Kutzneria chonburiensis: one gene and its partner. The protein of the gene in region 1 interacts with the protein of each later gene in a pairwise test. Links are inferred from orthologs where the notes say so. Each region holds a gene or a part of one and is shown on either strand. Other genes may lie near its edges.

Region 1 (8,465 bases):
GCAGTCGATCACGCCCTGCTGGTAGCCCTCGCCGCGGAACTCGCGCACCACGCCGACCTTGACGCCCTTGAGGTCGCCGGTCGCGCCCTGCCTGGCGGCCTCGACGACCGGCCGCACCGGCTGGTTGATGGACGTGGAGTCCATCGGGTCGTAGCCGGCGATCACCTCGTGCAGCAGGGCGGCGTCGAGCACCGTCCGGGCACAGGGACCGGCCTGGTCCAGCGAGGAGGAGAAGGCGACGAGGCCGTAGCGGGACACGGTGCCGTACGTCGGCTTCACGCCGACGGTGCCGGTCACGGCGCCGGGCTGGCGGATCGAGCCGCCGGTGTCGGTGCCGATGGCCAGCGGCGCCTCGAAGGCGGCCAGCGAGGCCGAGGAGCCGCCGCCGGAACCGCCGGGGATGCGCTCCAGGTCCCACGGATTGTGGGTCGGCCCGTACGCCGAGTTCTCGGTGGAGGAGCCCATGGCGAACTCGTCCATGTTGGTCTTGCCGAGGATGACGACGCCGGCGGCGCGCAGCCGCTCGGTGACGGTGGCGTCGTACGGCGGCAGCCAGTTCTCAAGGATCTTGGAGCCGACCGTGGTGGGCTCGTCGACCGTGGTCAGCACGTCCTTGAGGGCCAGCGGCACGCCGGCCAGCGGGGACGCGACCTCGCCGACGGCGATCTGCTCGTCGACCTTGGCCGCGGCGGCCAGCGCACCCTCGTCGTTGACGTGCAGGAAGGCGTGCACGGCCCCGTCGACGGCGGCGATGCGGTCCAGGTGGGCCTGCGTCACCTCGACCGCGGAGACCTCACGCTTGTGGATCTTGTCGGCCAAGTCCGCGGCCGAAAGACGGATGAGCTCGCTCACTGTTCCTCCCCCAGGATGCGGGGCACGCGGAAGCGGCCCTCCTCGGCGGCCGGCGCGCCGGCCAGCGCCTGCTGCTGGGTCAGGCACGGGCGGACCACGTCCTCGCGGAAGACGTTGGTCAACGGCACGGCGTGGGAGGTCGGCGGCACGTCCTGCTGGGACACCTCGCTGACCTGGGCCACCGCGTTCAGGATGGCGTCCAACTGGCCGGCGAACAGGTCCAGCTCGTCGTCTGTCACGGCCAACCTGGCCAGCCGGGCGAGGTGTGCCACCTCGTCTCGGGAGATGCTGGGCATGCGGAGGTGCTCCTCCAAGCGTGAGCGGGGCTAACGTGCATGACCGATCGAGTCTAGGACGCAGCCGTGCGCAGCTCCGAGCGGGTATCGAGCCGGCTTCGTCTCGTCTGGCGGACGACGATCCTCATCACGGCCGCCGGTCTGCGACAATCGGCGGCCGGTGCGGGCGGCGAGGTCCCGTACACGAGCATGGAGGCGTTGCGCCGTGTCCTTCCTGATCCGGGTGCAGCTCCCGGACCGACCCGGCACCCTGGGCGCGGTCGCGACCGCGCTCGGCGAGATCGGGGCTGACATCCTCAGCGTGGACGTGGTGGAGCGCGCTCCGGGCCTGGCCATCGACGACCTGGTGGTGGAGCTGCCGTCGGGTCGCCTGCCGGACGCGCTGATCACCGCGGCCGAGTCGATCGAGGGCGTCGAGGTCGACGCCGTGCGGCCGTACGCCGGCGTGCTCAACACGCACCGTGAGCTGGAGCTGGTCGAGGAGATCGCCGCGCAGCCGGCCCAGGGGCTGGCCATCTTCGCCGAGGGCGTGCCGCGCATCGTGCGGGCCGGCTGGGCCGTGGTCGTCACGCACGACGGCGACGGCGTGCACCGGGTCGCCGCCAGCACCGCCGCGCCCGAGACCCGCATGGTCACCGTGCCGTGGATGCCGCTGCCGCGGGCCACCATCCTCGACGGCGAGGAGGACTGGGTGCCCGAGACCTGGCAGGAGCTCGGCACCGAGCTGGCCGCCACACCGCTGGGCAAGCCCGAGCGGGTGCTGCTGGTCGGCCGCCCCGGCGGGCCGATGTTCCGGGCCGCCGAGCTGGCCCGGCTGGCCCATCTGGCCGGCATCGTCGCCGTCGTCCTGCCGGACTGAACGCGAAACTGTGCCCGACCGGGCGATGGCGACCACCTCCAATTGGCCGTCGCCATCGCTCCGACCAGCGGCGACAGTTATTACTAGGTAAATTTTGAGAGTTCTCCCAGGCAACTGTTTCGCGATTTCGGCCAATTCCGTCGGGATACTTCGGTCACCGACAGCGAATGGAGAACATCGTGTTCCGAATCAGTGCCGTCGTCGCGGCCGTCGCCCTGGCCACGGTCACCGCCGCGGCGCCGGCGTGGGCGTCCGGCCAGGTTTCGGTCGTGCACTTCGACCTGGCCGCGCATCAGCAGCCGGAGAACATCACCCTGGAGCCGGACGGCTCGGCCGACCTCACGTTCAACGGGGCCAGGCAGGTCGCGCGGGTGACCAGGGACGGCCGGATCACCATCCTGGCCCAGCTGCCGGGCGGTGTCTCCGGCATCGTCCGCACCGGCGACGGCACGCTCTACGTCAACGTCAACGCCGGCGCGCAGACCGGCGTCTACCGGCTCGGTCACGGAGCCGCCACCCTGTTCGCGCCGCTGCCGGCCGGCTTCGTCAACGGGCTCGCGCTGGACGGCCGCACCCTCTACGCCACCGATTCCTCGGCCGGACAGGTGTGGCGGATCCCGTTGAGCACCGGCAAGGCCGCGGTCTGGGCGCAGGGCGGGCCGCTGGCCAAGGTTTCCGGCTTCGGGTCCAACGGCATCAAGGTGCATGACGGGGCCGTCTGGGTCAGCAACACCGACACCGGCATGCTGCTGCGGATCCCCGTCCGCCACGACGGTTCCGCCGGCCCGATCCAGACCCGCGCCACCGGCCTCGCCGGCATCGACGACTTCACCTTCGACGGCCCCGTCGTGCTCGCCGCGATCAACTCCGCCAGCCGGCTCGCCGTCATCCGCCCCGACGGCTCCCACACCATCGCCCTGACCGCCGCCGACGGCCTGTCCAACCCCACTTCCATTGCCGTACGCGGAAAGTCCGTCTACGTGGCCAGCGCCGCGTACCGCACCCAGCTCGACCCCAACCTGCTCATCACCCGGTTCTGAGCAGCGCTCGGGCAGCGCCGATCAGGTCGGCGTTGCCCTGGGCGGGGGTGCCGTCGGGGCGGTGCAGGCAGTCCTCGAGGCCCATACGGGTGGCGAGGCCGAGCCGGGCGGCGGTGTCGAGGACGGGCCAGGCGTCGGAGTCCTCGCCGTGCAGCAGGATGGGCCGGGACGACCAGGAAAGGGCGGCCAGCAAGGGATCCGGGGAGTGGCCGGGCTGGACTTCGGCCAGGACTCGGACGGTGCCGGGCGGGAAGCCGTTGGCCCGCAAGGTCTGTGCGGCTGACACGTGAAAGACGCCGAGCTCGATGCCGATGCCGGCGGCGTGCAGGGCGGCGCAGACGGACTGCCAACCGTCCTCGTGCACGTTCACGGAAGCGGTGTCGGGACGGCCGGCGGCCAACGCGGCCCAGCCGGCGACGAGTTCGGCCCGGCGTACGGGATCGGGCTGGATCCACGCCCCGGTGGTGACGCTGATCTCGACGCCGGGGACGGCGGCACGGACGACGGAGACGGCGGTGGCGACCTCCGGCCCGGCCAACACCTCGAGGCCGGCGGCGTCACGCGGATGCACGTGCAGCGCGGTCACGCCGAGCTCGACGACGGCAGCGGCGTCGGCGGCGAGCTCCTGGGGCGTGACGGGCAGCGCGGGATGGGCGTCCCGGCTTCGACTCCCGTTCAGACAGGCTTGCAGCATGCTTCGACCGTGCCCTGAGAACGCCGCAACGGCAACGGGGCCAATTCATTCGATCGAGCTAAGACTGTGTGGGTTGTCGGACAACGGCTTGGACTGGCCACGACTACTCCGATACGTTCCAGCGGCCAGGGCGTGGGCTCGGCACGAAGCGAGGAGACGTGATGCGAGGCCATCACCGGGTGGTGCATCCCGAGGCGGCCCTCGCGGTCTCGGCCGGCATCACCGGCATCACCTTCGCGGCGGTGGTCGCCGTGATGGCCGTGCAGCACGTCAGCGAGCAGGCCACGGACGTGCGCAACGCGGGCCAGACCCCGGCGCCGACCCCGAGCACCACCACGGTCACGCCGACCCAGCAGCCGCCGACCACGATCATCGTGCAGCAGCCGGCGCCGCAGACGAAGGTGCTGGTGGTGACCAAGGAGGTGCCGGCGCCGACCAGCTCGGCGCCGCGGTCGGCGCCGCAGCCGAGGGACCTGACGCCCTCGACCACGGTGCACGAGCGCTACCAGGAGATGGTCACGGAGTGGCCGTCCATGGCCGGCAACGTCTTCGACCTATTCGTCCACTGAATCGTCTGCCCCGATGGTGGCGACCGCGGTCGCCGCGTCCGGCCCTTCGGCCAGCAGCACCCGGAAGCCGTCCTCGTCCAGCACCGGCACCTTGAGCTGGATCGCCTTGTCGTACTTGGATCCCGGGCTCTCCCCGACCACCACGAACGAGGTCTTCTTCGACACCGAGCCGACGGCCTTGCCGCCGCGCACGATGATCGACTCCTTGGCCTCGTCACGGGAAAAGCCCGGCAGCGTCCCGGTGACCACGATGGACAGGCCCTCCAACACCCGCGGCGTGGCGGCGTCCTGCTCCTCCTCGAGGCGAACGCCGGCGGCACGCCACTTCTCGATGATGTCCCGCCGCCACTCCCACTCGTGCCACTCCAGCACGGCGGCGGCGATGGTCGGGCCGACGCCGTCGGCCGCGGCCAGCTCTTCCTCGCTGGCGGCGAAGATCCGGTCGATGGAGCCGAAGGTGACCGCGAGCGCCCGCGCGGCCGACGGACCGACGTGCCGAATGGACAGTGACACCAGCACCCGCCACAGGTCGCGGTCCTTGGCCGCGTCCAGGTTGACCAGCAGCCGCGCGCCGTTGGCCGACAGCTTGTAGCCGGACTCGGACTTCTTGTCCTGGGCCCGGAACAGCTCGGTCCGCAGCAGTTTGTCCTCGTCGAGGTCGAAGACGTCGCCCTCGTCCTCGATGACATGGGCCTCCAGCAGAGCGGCCGCCGCCTCGTAGCCCAGCACCTCGATGTCCAACGCCTTGCGGCTGGCCAGGTAGAACAGCCGCTCCCGCAGCTGCGCCGGGCAGGACTGCTGGTTGGGGCACCGGATGTCGGCGTCGCCCTCCTTCTCGTACCGCAGCGTGGTGCCGCACTCCGGACAGTCCACCGGCATCACGAATTCACGGGCGTCATCGGGTCGCACGTCGATCACCGGACCGAGGACCTCGGGAATGACGTCGCCGGCCTTGCGGATGACGATGGTGTCGCCGATCAGCACGCCCTTGCGCTTGACCTCGGACGCGTTGTGCAGCGTCGCCCGCGCCACCGTCGAGCCGGCCACGAACACCGGTTCCGTCACGGCGTACGGCGTGACCCGGCCCGTACGGCCGACGCCGACCAGGATGTCCAGCAGCTTGGTGGTGGCCTCCTCCGGCGCGTACTTGTACGCGATCGCCCAGCGCGGGGCCCGGGACGTGGAGCCCAGACGGCGTTGCAGCGCCACCTCGTCGACCTTGACCACGATGCCGTCGATCTCGTGCACGGCGTCGTGCCGGTGCTCGCCCCAGTAGGCGATGTGCGCCTCGACCTCGCCGATCCCCTTGACCAGCTTGGTGTGCGGCGACACCGGCAGCCCCCACGCCGCCAGCGCCCGGTAGGCGTCGGACTGGCGCTCCGGCTCGAAGCCCTCACGCTTGCCCAAGCCGTGGCAGATGAAGCGCAGCGGGCGGCTCGCGGTGACCTTGGGGTCCTTCTGCCGCAGCGAGCCGGCGGCCGAGTTGCGCGGGTTGGCGAACGGTTCCTTGCCCGCCGCGACCTGGGCGGCGTTGACGTCGGGGAAGTCCTCCAGCCGGAAGAACACCTCGCCGCGCACCTCGACCAGCTTGGGCACCGGGAACTCGGCGGTGCCGGTCAGCCGCTCGGGGATGTCCTTGATGGTGCGGACGTTGAGCGTGACGTCCTCGCCGGTGCGGCCGTCGCCGCGGGTCAGCGCCCGGACCAGCTTGCCGTCCTCGTAGAGCAGATTCAGCGCGAGGCCGTCGATCTTGAGCTCGCACAGGAAGTGCGCGTCCTCGCCGATCTCCTTGTGCACCCGGTCGGCCCAGGCCTGGAGGTCCTCGGTGTTGAAGACGTTGTCCAGGCTGAGCAGCCGCTCGAGGTGGTCGACGGTGGTGAAGTCGGTGGAGAAGGTGCCGCCGACGCGCTGCGTCGGCGAGTCGGGGGTGACCAGGCTCGGGTAGGTGTCCTCGATGCCCTGGAGTTCCCGCAGCAGCGTGTCGAACTCGCCGTCGGTGATCGTCGGCGAGTCCGTGACGTAGTAGCGGAACTGGTGGCCGCGGATCTGCTCGGCGAGCTCGCCGTAGTGCGCTCGAACGTCGTCGGGAACCTCTTCGGGGCTGGTCACAGCCCTAAGACTATCGGCACCCACCGACAGTTTCCGGCCGTCAGGCGTCACCGCTCCAGGTGGTCTGACCGATCGGATTGCCGTCGGCGTCCTGGCCCGCCAGGCCCCGCACGATCGTCCGCAACTCCAGCAGCGTGATGCCCTGTTCCGGGGCCGCCTCGGCGGTCTCAACGCGGCGCAGGCGCTCGGCGGCCAGCCGCTCGCCGAGAGTGGCGTCGAGCGGCAGGAAGGTCATGGCCGTACGGGCCTCGTCGGTCAGCGCCGCGAGCTCAGGATGGTGCACGGCGACGTCGACGACGCCCGCGTCCCGGTCGACCTGAGCCACCACCCGAACGTCGGCCAGCCGCAGCCGGTGATCGCCGATGTTGACGGTGACCTCGGTCGGGTCCGGCACCGGCGGCACCGAGTCGTGGTACTCCCAGATCATGTCCTCATCCGGCGCGGCGGCCTGCCAGGCGTCGGTCAAGGGGCGCAGATCGGGGCGCTCCTGGCCGGTGACGACGAGGGCGTAGACGGCGCGCTGGCCGCGTTCCACCGAGAAGTGCAGCTCCGGGTGGATCGCCGCGACCTCCTCGCACAACAGGTGCTCGATGCGCGTGGGCTCGCTGTCGCCAAGGGCCGAGTTGATCTGCGGCAACAGCTCGTTCCAGCGTTCCCAGAACCGGTCGGCGCGGGCCTGCGGGTTCTCCGTCGCGGGTTCCAGCCACTCCGCCACCTGCTCGGAGTCGGGCTCGACGACGGGGGTGTCGTGCTCGGCGTGACGGCGCCGCCACGGGAACCACTTCATCCCGCCATTGTCCGCCTCGGTGCGCCGTTGTCTCCCCTGTTGGGGCCGTTCGGTCCAGCGAATGCGGCCATTCGCGACCAGTTTCCGACGATAGATGAAGCGCATTCGCGTTAGTCAGCTGCCGGCAACTGCCGCAACGGCAGCTTTGCTCACGGCCGAGGCCTGGTCGATGCCGGTCTGCTCGTCGGGCTGCGAGCTGGACAGGTAGGCCACCAGGTAGGTGTGCCCGCTGTGACTGACCTGGCCGATGCTGTTGACCGCCCACAGGTCGTTGTCCGAGTCCACCGGCAGCCAGCCGTTCTTCAACGCCGGCGTGGTCCCGGGATCGGCGGCGGCGGAGACGCCCCAGACCTGGTCAGGCTCGACCTGGTGCATGAGGTCGGCGGCGTACTTGCGGGAGGCGTCGTCCAGCAGCGACTTGGGCGAGGTCAGCACCGACAGCACGGTGAGCTGGTCGGCGACGTTGGTCGTGGTCAGGCCCCAGTAGTCGTCCGTGCCGGCGACCGTGTCGCGTAAGCCGAAGGCGTGGTTGGCCGTGGTCATGCCGGCGGCGCTGCCCACGTCGTCCCATAACGCCGTGGCCGAGTCGTTGTCGCTGGCCTCGATCATCTTGGTGGCGGCCGTGTCCTCGTCGTCGGTGAGCGGCGTGCCCTGCTGCTGCGACTGGTAGAGCAGCACGGCCAGGATGTCGGCCTTGACGATGCTGGCGGTCGCGTAGGTCTCGTCCGGATTGAAGGTGGCGGTGACGCCGGTCTCCTGGTCGAGCACGGCGATGGAGAAGTCGCCGGTCTTGCTGGCGCTCAACGGGGCCATGGCGGCGGCCAGCGCCGCGGTCGGGTCGGACGGGACCGAGGTGGCGTCCACCGTGGGGGTCGGGGCGCTGCTCTTCTTGGTCAGCGTGTCGGTGGCCGCGGCGGACTTCGGCTTCGGCTGCGCACTGCCCGCGACCGGGGACGCGGCGACGCTGCCGTCCACGCCGACCACGACAGCGGCCAGCCCGGCACCGGCGACGACGGCGGCGAGCAACACCAGCACTCGGTGCCGCGTCCACGCCGGCCCGGAATCTCGACCCATGCGGTAAGCCTCGTATACGGACCTGCGGAGAAGCTGAAGAGCAAACCGGGAACACCCTAAGAGTTGCCTGTCAGGATTGCCAGGGAGCGTTCTCGGTCAATGGTGAACCGCTCCATACGGAAATCACCGGACATGGCGAGGGACCGCCCGATCGGGATCGGGCGGTCCCTCTATCCCTGCCTCAG
Region 2 (8,868 bases), 1.4 Mb from region 1 along the record:
ACCGGGCTGACCGCGGGGGCGGCCGCCGCGAGCCCGTCACGGGTTCGCCTGCTCGGCGAGCAGATCGTGCCGCTCAACTTGCCGTTCCAGGGCACGACCGTCGGCGGTCTGTCGGCCATCGACCGTGATCCCCGCACCGGCCAGTACGTGCTGATCAGTGACGACCGGTCGGCGATCAATCCGGCCCGGTTCTACACGGCCAAGATCGACGTGGACGCCGCCGGCATCCACTCCGTCGACTTCACCGGGACGCACCCGTTCCTGCGTCCCGACGGCAAGACGTATCCGACGATCAAGGACTGGACCGCCACCCCGTGCACCGCCTCCCGTGAGGACTGCGACCGGGACGGCACCGTGGACCCGGAGGAGCTGCGGGTCGACCCGTGGACCGGGAACATCACGTGGAGCCAGGAGGGCGAGCGGATCCTGAGCCCGCAGCCCGTGTTGCTCGACCCGTCGATCCGCCAGGTCCGGCCGGACGGCAGCTACGTCGGCCAGTACCCGCTGCCGGTCGACGAGCGGATGAGCACCGACAACGTCGGCCCACGGCAGAACCAGACGCTGGAGGGCATCACCTACGCGGCCGCCGGCACGCTGCTGGTCAGTGAGCTGGAGGACCCGCTGCTCCAGGACGGCGCGAACCCGACCGCCACGTCCGGGGCGCTGACCCGGATCACCGTGCAGAGCCGTTTCGGCCCGGTGCTGGCCCAGTACGCGTACCCGATCGACCCGCTGTTCGCGCCGTCGCCCAGCGCCAACGACACCAACGGCGTGTCCAGCATGGTGGCCTACGACCCGATCGATCCGACCCGCTACCTGATGGTGGAGCGGGCCTTCGTCACCGGCGTCGGCAACAAGGTCCGGGTCTACGAGATCGACACCAGGGGCGCGACCAACATCAAGGACGTGGCCTCGATCGCCGGCAAGAAGATCAAGCCGGTGAGCAAGAAGCTGCTGGTCGACCTGGACACCCTCGGCCTGCCCAAGGTGGACAACATCGAGGGCATCACCTGGGGGCCGACGCTGCCGAGTGGGGAGCGGACGCTGCTGCTGGTCAGCGACAACAACTTCAACCCCAGCCAGATCACCCAGGTGATCGCGCTGGCCGTGCGCTAGGCGCCGGCTACGGCTGAGACGCCGTCCATCACGCCCACGTACGCGTGGTCCTTGGACAGCGACGCCGAGGCGTAGTCCGGTGCGGGGCCGATCTGCACCTGGCCCCGCACCGTGCCCTTGCCGATGTCCAGGGCGTAGAGGATGCCGCCGGCGGGATCGACGACCCAGACCGAGTCGAAGCTGACGGTCGGTGAACCGGTCGCGGTGACCGCGGCGGCCCAGCGCGGGGTCAGCTGCCCGGCGTTGTCGGCGATGAACGCCTTTGGGCCGCCGTTGGCGCATGGGATGACCAGCAGGTTGTCCAGCGCGGCCGGCGCGCCTTGGGACGGGCAGGTGTTCAGCTGTGACGTCACGTGCGACAGGTCGGACTGGTCCAGCACGTAGGTGATGCCGCGAATGCCCGTCACGGCCACGTGTGAGCCGATCATCGCGGGGCTGGTGGCACCGAGGTCAAAATGGTGGCCGTTGTCCTCGCCCCAGGTCGGCGGCGTGAAGATGTCGATCCGGTTCAGCTTCTCGGTGGCCAGCGCCAGCACGGAGTCGCTGTCGTCGTACTCGCCGCCGGTCGACGCACCGCCGGCGGCCGCGTAGAGCAGCCGCGAGTTGTCCTGCACGCCGCCGGCCGGGCCGTCGAAGCCGCCCTTGCGCCGGGTCGGCACCGTGTAGCTGTGGGCGTCGGTGCCGTCGGTTCTTATCGACAGGACCGTGCCCACGTAGTTGCCGCAGTCGCCGGCCAGCCCGCCGTAGGGGATGAAGACCCGGCCGTCAGCCACCGTCAGCGCGCCGGCTTGGAGGTAGGCGGTGGTGTCGCCCTTCGGCGCATCCACGTTGGCCCGCACCTCGACGGTGCCGGTGTCCAGATCCAGGCCGACCAGCGTATGGCTGCCGCCCGCGGTCTCGGCCACCGCGAACACCCGGCCGGTGAACCGGTCGTAGGCCATCGTGCCGATGATGCCGACCGGATCGATATCGCCGCAGGGCAGGCCCTTGCGGGGCATGGGGGTGCCTAAGTGGGTCTGCCATCTGATCTTGCCGGTGACCGCGTCCAGCGCGTAGACGGTGTCGCTCTGGGTGGCGGCCAGGACCAGCGCGCCGACGATCAACGGCTGGCCGTACACCGCGCCGTCCAGCTTGGTGTGCCAGGCCAGGGACAGGGTGCTCACGGGCGCGAGATCGGGCTGCGCGCCGTCGCGCTGATTGGTCCGGTTGAACGTCTGCCAGTCGCCCATCGGCACCGGCGCGACCACGGCATTGGTGGTCGCGGAGGGGGCGGGAAGAGGGTGGCGGGGGCGTCGCGGTGCAGGCCGCCACCGACAGAACCAGGCCGATCCAAACCCAGCGCATGACCTAAAGAGTGTGCGCTAAACTCGGCCCATGAGCACGGTCCGCCTGCTCCTTATTTAGCCGCGTTGACCTCCTGACGAAGCGGTCGGCGCGGCTAGCCCTCCATGCCCGTATGGGGCTGGAGGGTTTTGTGTTGTCAGGGGCAGGTACGACGAGAGGGATCTTCCGATGACCGAGCAGACCGCCGAGGCGGCGCCGGCCCACCGCTACACCGCCGAACTGGCCGGCGAGTTCGAGCGTCGCTGGCAGCACTACTGGGACGAGCGCGGAACCTTCCACGCGCCCAACCCGGTCGGCCCGCTGAGCAGCGACGCGCCGCTGCCCGCCGACAAGATGTTCGTGCAGGACATGTTCCCGTACCCGTCGGGCGCGGGCCTGCACGTCGGCCACCCCCTGGGCTTCATCGGCACCGACGTGTTCGCCCGGTTCCACCGGATGAACGGCCGCAACGTGCTGCACACCATGGGCTTCGACGCCTTCGGCCTGCCGGCCGAGCAGTACGCCGTCGCCACCGGCCAGCATCCGCGCAAGACGACCGAGGACAACATCGCCACCTACCTGCGGCAGATCCGCCGGGTGGGCCTTGGTCACGACGAGCGGCGCCGGATCTCGACCATCGACCCGGAGTACTACCGCTGGACGCAGTGGATCTTCCTGCGCATCTACAACTCCTGGTACGACGAGTCGGCCGGTCGGGCCCGGCCGATCGCCGAGCTGGAGGCCGAGTACGCCAAGGACCCGTCCTGGGCCACGCTGTCGGCCGACGAGCGCCGGGCGAAGATCGACTCGCGGCGGCTGGCCTACCTGTCCGAGGCGCCGGTGAACTGGTGCCCGGGCCTGGGCACCGTGCTGTCCAATGAGGAGGTCACCGCGGACGGCCGCAGCGAGCGCGGCAACTTCCCGGTGTTTCGGCGCAACCTGCGCCAGTGGATGATGCGCATCACCGCCTACGCCGACCGGCTGGTCGACGACCTGGAGCGGCTGGACTGGCCGGAGAAGGTCAAGTCCATGCAGCGCAACTGGATCGGCCGTTCCTACGGCGCCAGGGTGCGTTTCGCCGCCGGCTCGGAGTCGATCGAGGTCTTCACCACCCGGCCCGACACCCTGTTCGGCGCCACCTATCTGGTGCTGGCTCCCGAGCACCCGCTGGTCGACTCGCTGACCACCGCCGAGTGGCCGTCCGATGTGGACGGTCGCTGGACCGCTGACGCGGCGACGCCGGCGGAAGCCGTTGCGGCGTACCGGCTGGCGGCGTCCCGGAAGTCCGATCTGGACCGTCAGGAGAACAAGGACAAGACCGGCGTCTTCACCGGCTCGTACGCGGTCAACCCTGTCAACGGGGCCAAGGTCCCGGTGTTCGTGGCCGACTACGTGCTGATGGGCTACGGCACCGGCGCGATCATGGCCGTGCCCGGCCAGGACACCCGCGACTGGGACTTCGCCGAGGTGTTCGGGCTGCCGATCATCCGCACCGTGCAGCCGACGGAAGGCTTCGAGGGCAAGGCTTTCACCGGCGACGGGCCGGCCGTCAATTCCGGGTTCCTGGACGGCATGGACGTCGTCGAGGCCAAGAAGACGATCATCGAGTGGCTGACCGAGCAGGGCGCCGGCGAGGGCACCGTGCAGTACAAGCTGCGCGACTGGCTGTTCTCCCGGCAGCGCTACTGGGGCGAGCCGTTCCCGATCGTCTACGACGAGCACGGTGTCGCCCATGACATCCCCGTCGACCAGCTGCCGGTCGAGCTGCCCGAGGTGGACGACTACTCGCCGCGGACCTTCGACCCGGACGACCCCGACACCGAGCCGTCGCCGCCGCTGTCCCGGGCCACCGACTGGATCAACGTCGAGCTGGACCTGGGCGACGGGCCCAAGATGTACCGCCGCGACGCCAACACCATGCCCAACTGGGCCGGTTCCTGCTGGTACCAGCTGCGGTACGTGGACCCGGACAACAGCGAGCGCTTCGTCGACGCGGTCAACGAGAAGTACTGGCTGGGCCCGCGCCCGGAGATCCACGGCTCCACCGACCCGGGCGGCGTCGACCTGTACATCGGCGGCGTCGAGCACGCCGTGCTGCACCTGCTGTACTCCCGGTTCTGGCAGAAGGTCCTGTTCGACCTGGGCGAGGTCAGCTCGGACGAGCCGTACCGCCGCCTGTTCAACCAGGGCTACATCCAGGCCTACGCCTACACCGACGCGCGCGGCGTGTACGTGCCGGCCGACGAGGTCGTCGAGCGGGACGGCAAGTACTTCTGGAACGACGAAGAGGTCAACCGCGAGTACGGCAAGATGGGCAAGAGCCTGAAGAACGTCGTCACCCCGGACGAGATGTGCGACACCTACGGGGCCGACACCTTCCGGCTGTACGAGATGTCCATGGGGCCGATGGAGGTCTCGCGGCCGTGGGCGACCAAGGACGTCGTCGGCGCGCAGCGTTTCCTGCAGCGGCTGTGGCGCAACCTGGTCGACGAGGAGACCGGGCAGCTGCGGGTCACCGACGTCGAGCCGGACGAGGACACGCTGCGGGCGCTGCACAAGGCCATCGCCGGCGTCCGCGAGGACTACGCGGAGATGCGCTACAACACGGCCGGCGCGAAGCTGATCGAGCTGAACAACTTCCTGACCAAGGCCGGCTCCACGCCGCGGTCGGTGGCCGAGTCGCTGGTGCTGATGCTGGCGCCGCTGTGCCCGCACATCGCCGAGGAGCTGTGGCAGCGGCTGGGCCACGATGAGTCGCTGGCCCACGGTCCGTTCCCGGTCGCCGAGGAGCGCTACCTGGTCGCCGACACCGTCGAGTACCCGATCCAGGTCAACGGCAAGGTCAAGGCCCGCGTGACGGTGGCCGCCGACGCCGGCCAGGAGCAGGTCAAGGCGCTGGCGCTGGCCGACGCCAAGGTGGCCGAGCTGCTGGGCGGCAAGGAGCCGCGCAAGGTCATCGTGGTGCCGGGCCGTCTGGTCAACATCGTGGCGTGACGCTGATCGGGGTCCTCCTCGGAGGACCCCCGATCAGTTGGTCAGGCCGATGTCCTCGAACAGCTCCGTGAGCATGGACTCGAACAGCGGCTCCGCGTTGGACACCGCGAACGGGAAGCGGCCGAAGACCTCCAGCGCCACCTGGCCGTACAGGCGGACCCAGAACTGCAGCATGGTGTAGACCACGGAGAGGTTGAGGGCCTCCTCCGGCAGCTGGATGCCCTCCTGCTCGATCTGGGAGAGCAGGTGGCTGCGGAAGGCGACCAGGTCGGTGCGCAGCTCGTCGGGGACGTTCTCCTCGTCCGGCACCAGCAGCCTGTGCGTGGCCAGCAGCTTGCCGGCCATGTTCAGGAAGATCCGGCCGAACTGGTCCTTGGGCCGGCGCATCAGCTCGCCGGTCGCCTCGTCGACCTCGCAGTGGGCCGAGTCGTCGGGCGAGGCGAAGACCAGCGTGAACTCCTGCGGGTGGTTGAGCGCCCAGCGGCGGAAGCCGCGGCAGGCCGCCAGCACGCCGCCGATCGCGTCGTGCTCGTCGACCCGGGTGAGGTCGGCGGTCAGCTCCGCGGCCAGGTCGCCGCAGATGTCGTCGATCACGCGGCGCAGCAGGTCCTCGCGCGAGTCGTAGTACCGGTACAGCGCCGGCGCGGTGATGCCCAGCTCGCGGGCGATCGCCCGCAGCGTGACGGCCTCGCGGCCCTGCTCCACCAGTAGCCTGCGCGCCTGCTGGCGGATCTCTCGCTCGGTGTCGGCCCGGGGCCGATCACGTCGCGTGGTCTCCGTCATAGTTCACCCCATCGTGTTGCAAACACCGCTGACCACCCATTAACGGTGTTTACCGGCGCCTGTCCTAGGGGGAACGGTACAACGACGGCGGGGCTGATGTTCGCGTCCCGGACAACGGTGGTGCACCGACGCCGCTGGATCGTGATCATCTGGACGCTTGCCGACCGGCAACGAGTTATCCACACCTGGATCTTCACTCCCATTGGCCGTGACCTGCGCTCGGTAGAATGGACCCGGGGCGGCCTCCCCAGGGAGCGGCGGGCTGGGTGTGGGGCCGGGCGGGTCCGGCTTGGGCCGGGTGGATCGGGGGGCCGGGTGGTCGGGTTTGGGACCGGGAGGGCCGGGGGACGGGTAAGTCGGGCTTGGGCCGGCGTCGGGGCTGGGCCGCCCGAGGCCAAGCATGGGGGCCAACCATGGAGGCCGAGCATGGGGCCCGCGCTTGCGCTGCGTGTGGTGGGCTAGGCGCGGGGCTGCGTGGTGGGCTGGGTGTTGTGGCCCGGAATATCGGGATCGTGGGAGAGGTTGGCGTTGGCGTGACCACTGAAGTGCTTGTGCACGTGCGGCCGGGGTGCCCGTTCTGCGACATGCTGCGCGCCAACCTGAAGCGGAGCGGGCTGAAGTACCGCGAGCTGGACATCTGGCAGGACCCGGATGCGGCGGCGGCGGTGCGGGCGGCGGCCAACGGGAACGAGACGGTGCCGACGGTGAACGTGGGCAGCACGTGGATGGTCAACCCGTCGATCCACCAGGTGCTGGCGGCCGTGAAGGCCGAGGCGCCGGAGTTGCTGCCGCAGCAGTGAGGCTCAGCCGGCGACGGCGATGACGCCGGCGGCCTTGTCGCTGGCGAGGTCGATCGTGGCCGTGAGCTGACCGGTGCCGCCGTCGACAACGGCGACGGAACGACGACCGGCGAAATAGACGCTGTGGTCCCGAGGGGACACGGCGATGCCGTGCGCGGTGAGCACGAGGGTCTGCACGATGCGCCGGGAGGAAGTGTCCACAACGGACACGGTGCCGTCCTGGAGGTTGATGACGTAGAGCCGGTCACCGCCGACGGCGAGCTGGCAAGCGCCGACGCCGACGGGGATGCGGGCGACGACCTGGTTGGTGCGGTTGTCGACAACGGTGACGGAACCGTTGGTGTTGGCCAGCCGGCTGGTGTGCGAGACGTAGGTGAACGCCCCGTCGGGACTGACGGCGACGTACTGGGGCAGCACATCGACGGGCACGGTCTTGGTGACGGTGGCGATCCGGGTGTCGATCACGGTGATGCTGGCGCCCTGGTTGTTGACCACGTACAGGTGCGAGCCGTCGGGAGTGATGGCGATGCCGGTGGGGGTGACGCCGACCTGGATGACGGCGGCCAGCGAATTGGTGGTCGTGTCGAAACCGAGCACCACGCCCTGACCGTTGGCGGTGCCGGAGATGTAGAGCCGCTTGCCGTCGGGACGGACGACGGCCGAGTCGAGCTCGGCTTTGACCCGAATGCGCTTGACGATCGACGCGGTGCGGAGGTCGACGACGGCGACGGTGCCGGCCCAGCCGTTGATGACAAACGCCGTGCGGCCGTCGGGGCTGAGGGTGAGGCCGGTGACCGGGGCGCCGGTGTCGACGACGGCGGTGACCTGACCGGCGGCGACGTCGACGATCCGCAGCTCACCGTTCTCGCCGGCGACCAGCGCGTGCACGGCGGCGGCGCTGACCGCGGGCCGGATCTGCAGGGGCTGCTCGGCGACCACCCCGGCGGTCAGCATCGCCAGCGCGATTCCGGCCGCCACCAAGGCTCGCAGTCGCCGAGCGCCGAGGCGGCGCTGGCAGCGCGTGGTGGTCACAAGCCGCATGGGAGCATTTTGACCATGGTCCCGGCCACCCGCGCACCCGGGACGGGTGAACGTTTCCGCCCGGCCGGGAAACGTAGATGCCCTGGTGCCGGGTCGCTCGGGGGCTACGCGACCGGCGCCAGGGCACCTCACCGGCGGACGAATCGACCGGTACACCTCTGTGTATCAGTCCGGCAGCTGATTTGTTACGCCTCGCGACTCATCCGTTATGACTCCTCCATGTTGAACCAGACGGGCGTATCGCGTGCCCGCCAGTAGCAGTAGCAGGCCGGCGGCGAGGAAGGCGATCACCCGGGCCAGTCCGTCCAGCGCGGCCAGGTCGAACAGCACGAGCTTCAGGACGGACGCCCCGACCAGCACCAACCCGACGGCGCGCAGGGCGGCGGAGCGGATTCCGCGCAGCAGCAGGGCGATGGCGGCCACGGTCCACGACACCGTGATGACGGTGTGTCCGAACACGAACCCGGAGCGGTCGGGCGAGATGAGCAGGGCGGTGGTCAGCACGGTCGCGGCGGCGCCGTAGAGCATCACCACCCCGGCGACGATCCACGGCCCGGCCTTGCTTGTCGGCGATCCGATGACGTCCAACCGGTATCCGACCAGCGGAATCGCGATGGCGACGCCGGTCATGAGCAGGCCGGTGGCGATGCCGTCGACGGACATGTTCGCGCCGGACAGGAAGACGACCAGCGTCGCCGGCTTCACCACGGACAGGGCCCAGAGCAGGCCGAACACGCCGCTCAGCAGCGAGGCGAGCAGCGCGGCCCGGTGCCGGGCGAGATCGGCGGCCAAGGCGAGCACCAAAGACTCA

Evidence for each region.
Region 2: the proteins of ligA (region 1) and leuS interact in binary tests that used the Escherichia coli proteins (3 or more experiments, as listed by UniProt). The link is inferred for Kutzneria chonburiensis from one-to-one orthologs.

The regions. Positions count from the first base shown.
Region 1 is NZ_CP097263.1:5,954,439-5,962,903, forward strand. What follows is about bases 3,873-6,850. They hold ligA (NAD-dependent DNA ligase LigA), read right to left. Parts: upstream 6,450-6,850; coding sequence 4,296-6,449; downstream 3,873-4,295. Other genes in these bases: M3Q35_RS26930 (hypothetical protein), read left to right, coding at 3,903-4,310; M3Q35_RS26940 (hypothetical protein), read right to left, coding at 6,460-6,850. In the rest of the region: Asp-tRNA(Asn)/Glu-tRNA(Gln) amidotransferase subunit GatA, read right to left, coding at 1-852; Asp-tRNA(Asn)/Glu-tRNA(Gln) amidotransferase subunit GatC, read right to left, coding at 849-1,148; M3Q35_RS26915 (ACT domain-containing protein), read left to right, coding at 1,354-2,007; M3Q35_RS26920 (DUF6923 family protein), read left to right, coding at 2,187-3,047; M3Q35_RS26925 (3-keto-5-aminohexanoate cleavage protein), read right to left, coding at 3,034-3,741; more of M3Q35_RS26940, read right to left, coding at 6,851-7,206; M3Q35_RS26945 (serine hydrolase), read right to left, coding at 7,321-8,280; M3Q35_RS26950 (glycoside hydrolase family 9 protein), read right to left, coding at 8,462-8,465. UniProt on the Escherichia coli protein: DNA ligase that catalyzes the formation of phosphodiester linkages between 5'-phosphoryl and 3'-hydroxyl groups in double-stranded DNA using NAD as a coenzyme and as the energy source for the reaction.
Region 2 is NZ_CP097263.1:7,368,737-7,377,604, reverse strand. Bases 2,253-5,633 are described here. They hold leuS (leucine--tRNA ligase), read left to right. Parts: upstream 2,253-2,628; coding sequence 2,629-5,433; downstream 5,434-5,633. Other genes in these bases: M3Q35_RS33885 (TetR/AcrR family transcriptional regulator), read right to left, coding at 5,467-5,633; M3Q35_RS33895 (outer membrane protein assembly factor BamB family protein), read right to left, coding at 2,253-2,363. Outside these bases: M3Q35_RS33900 (esterase-like activity of phytase family protein), read left to right, coding at 1-1,116; more of M3Q35_RS33895, read right to left, coding at 1,113-2,252; more of M3Q35_RS33885, read right to left, coding at 5,634-6,216; M3Q35_RS33880 (glutaredoxin domain-containing protein), read left to right, coding at 6,750-7,016; M3Q35_RS33875 (cytochrome D1 domain-containing protein), read right to left, coding at 7,020-8,057; M3Q35_RS33870 (DUF2339 domain-containing protein), read right to left, coding at 8,223-8,868.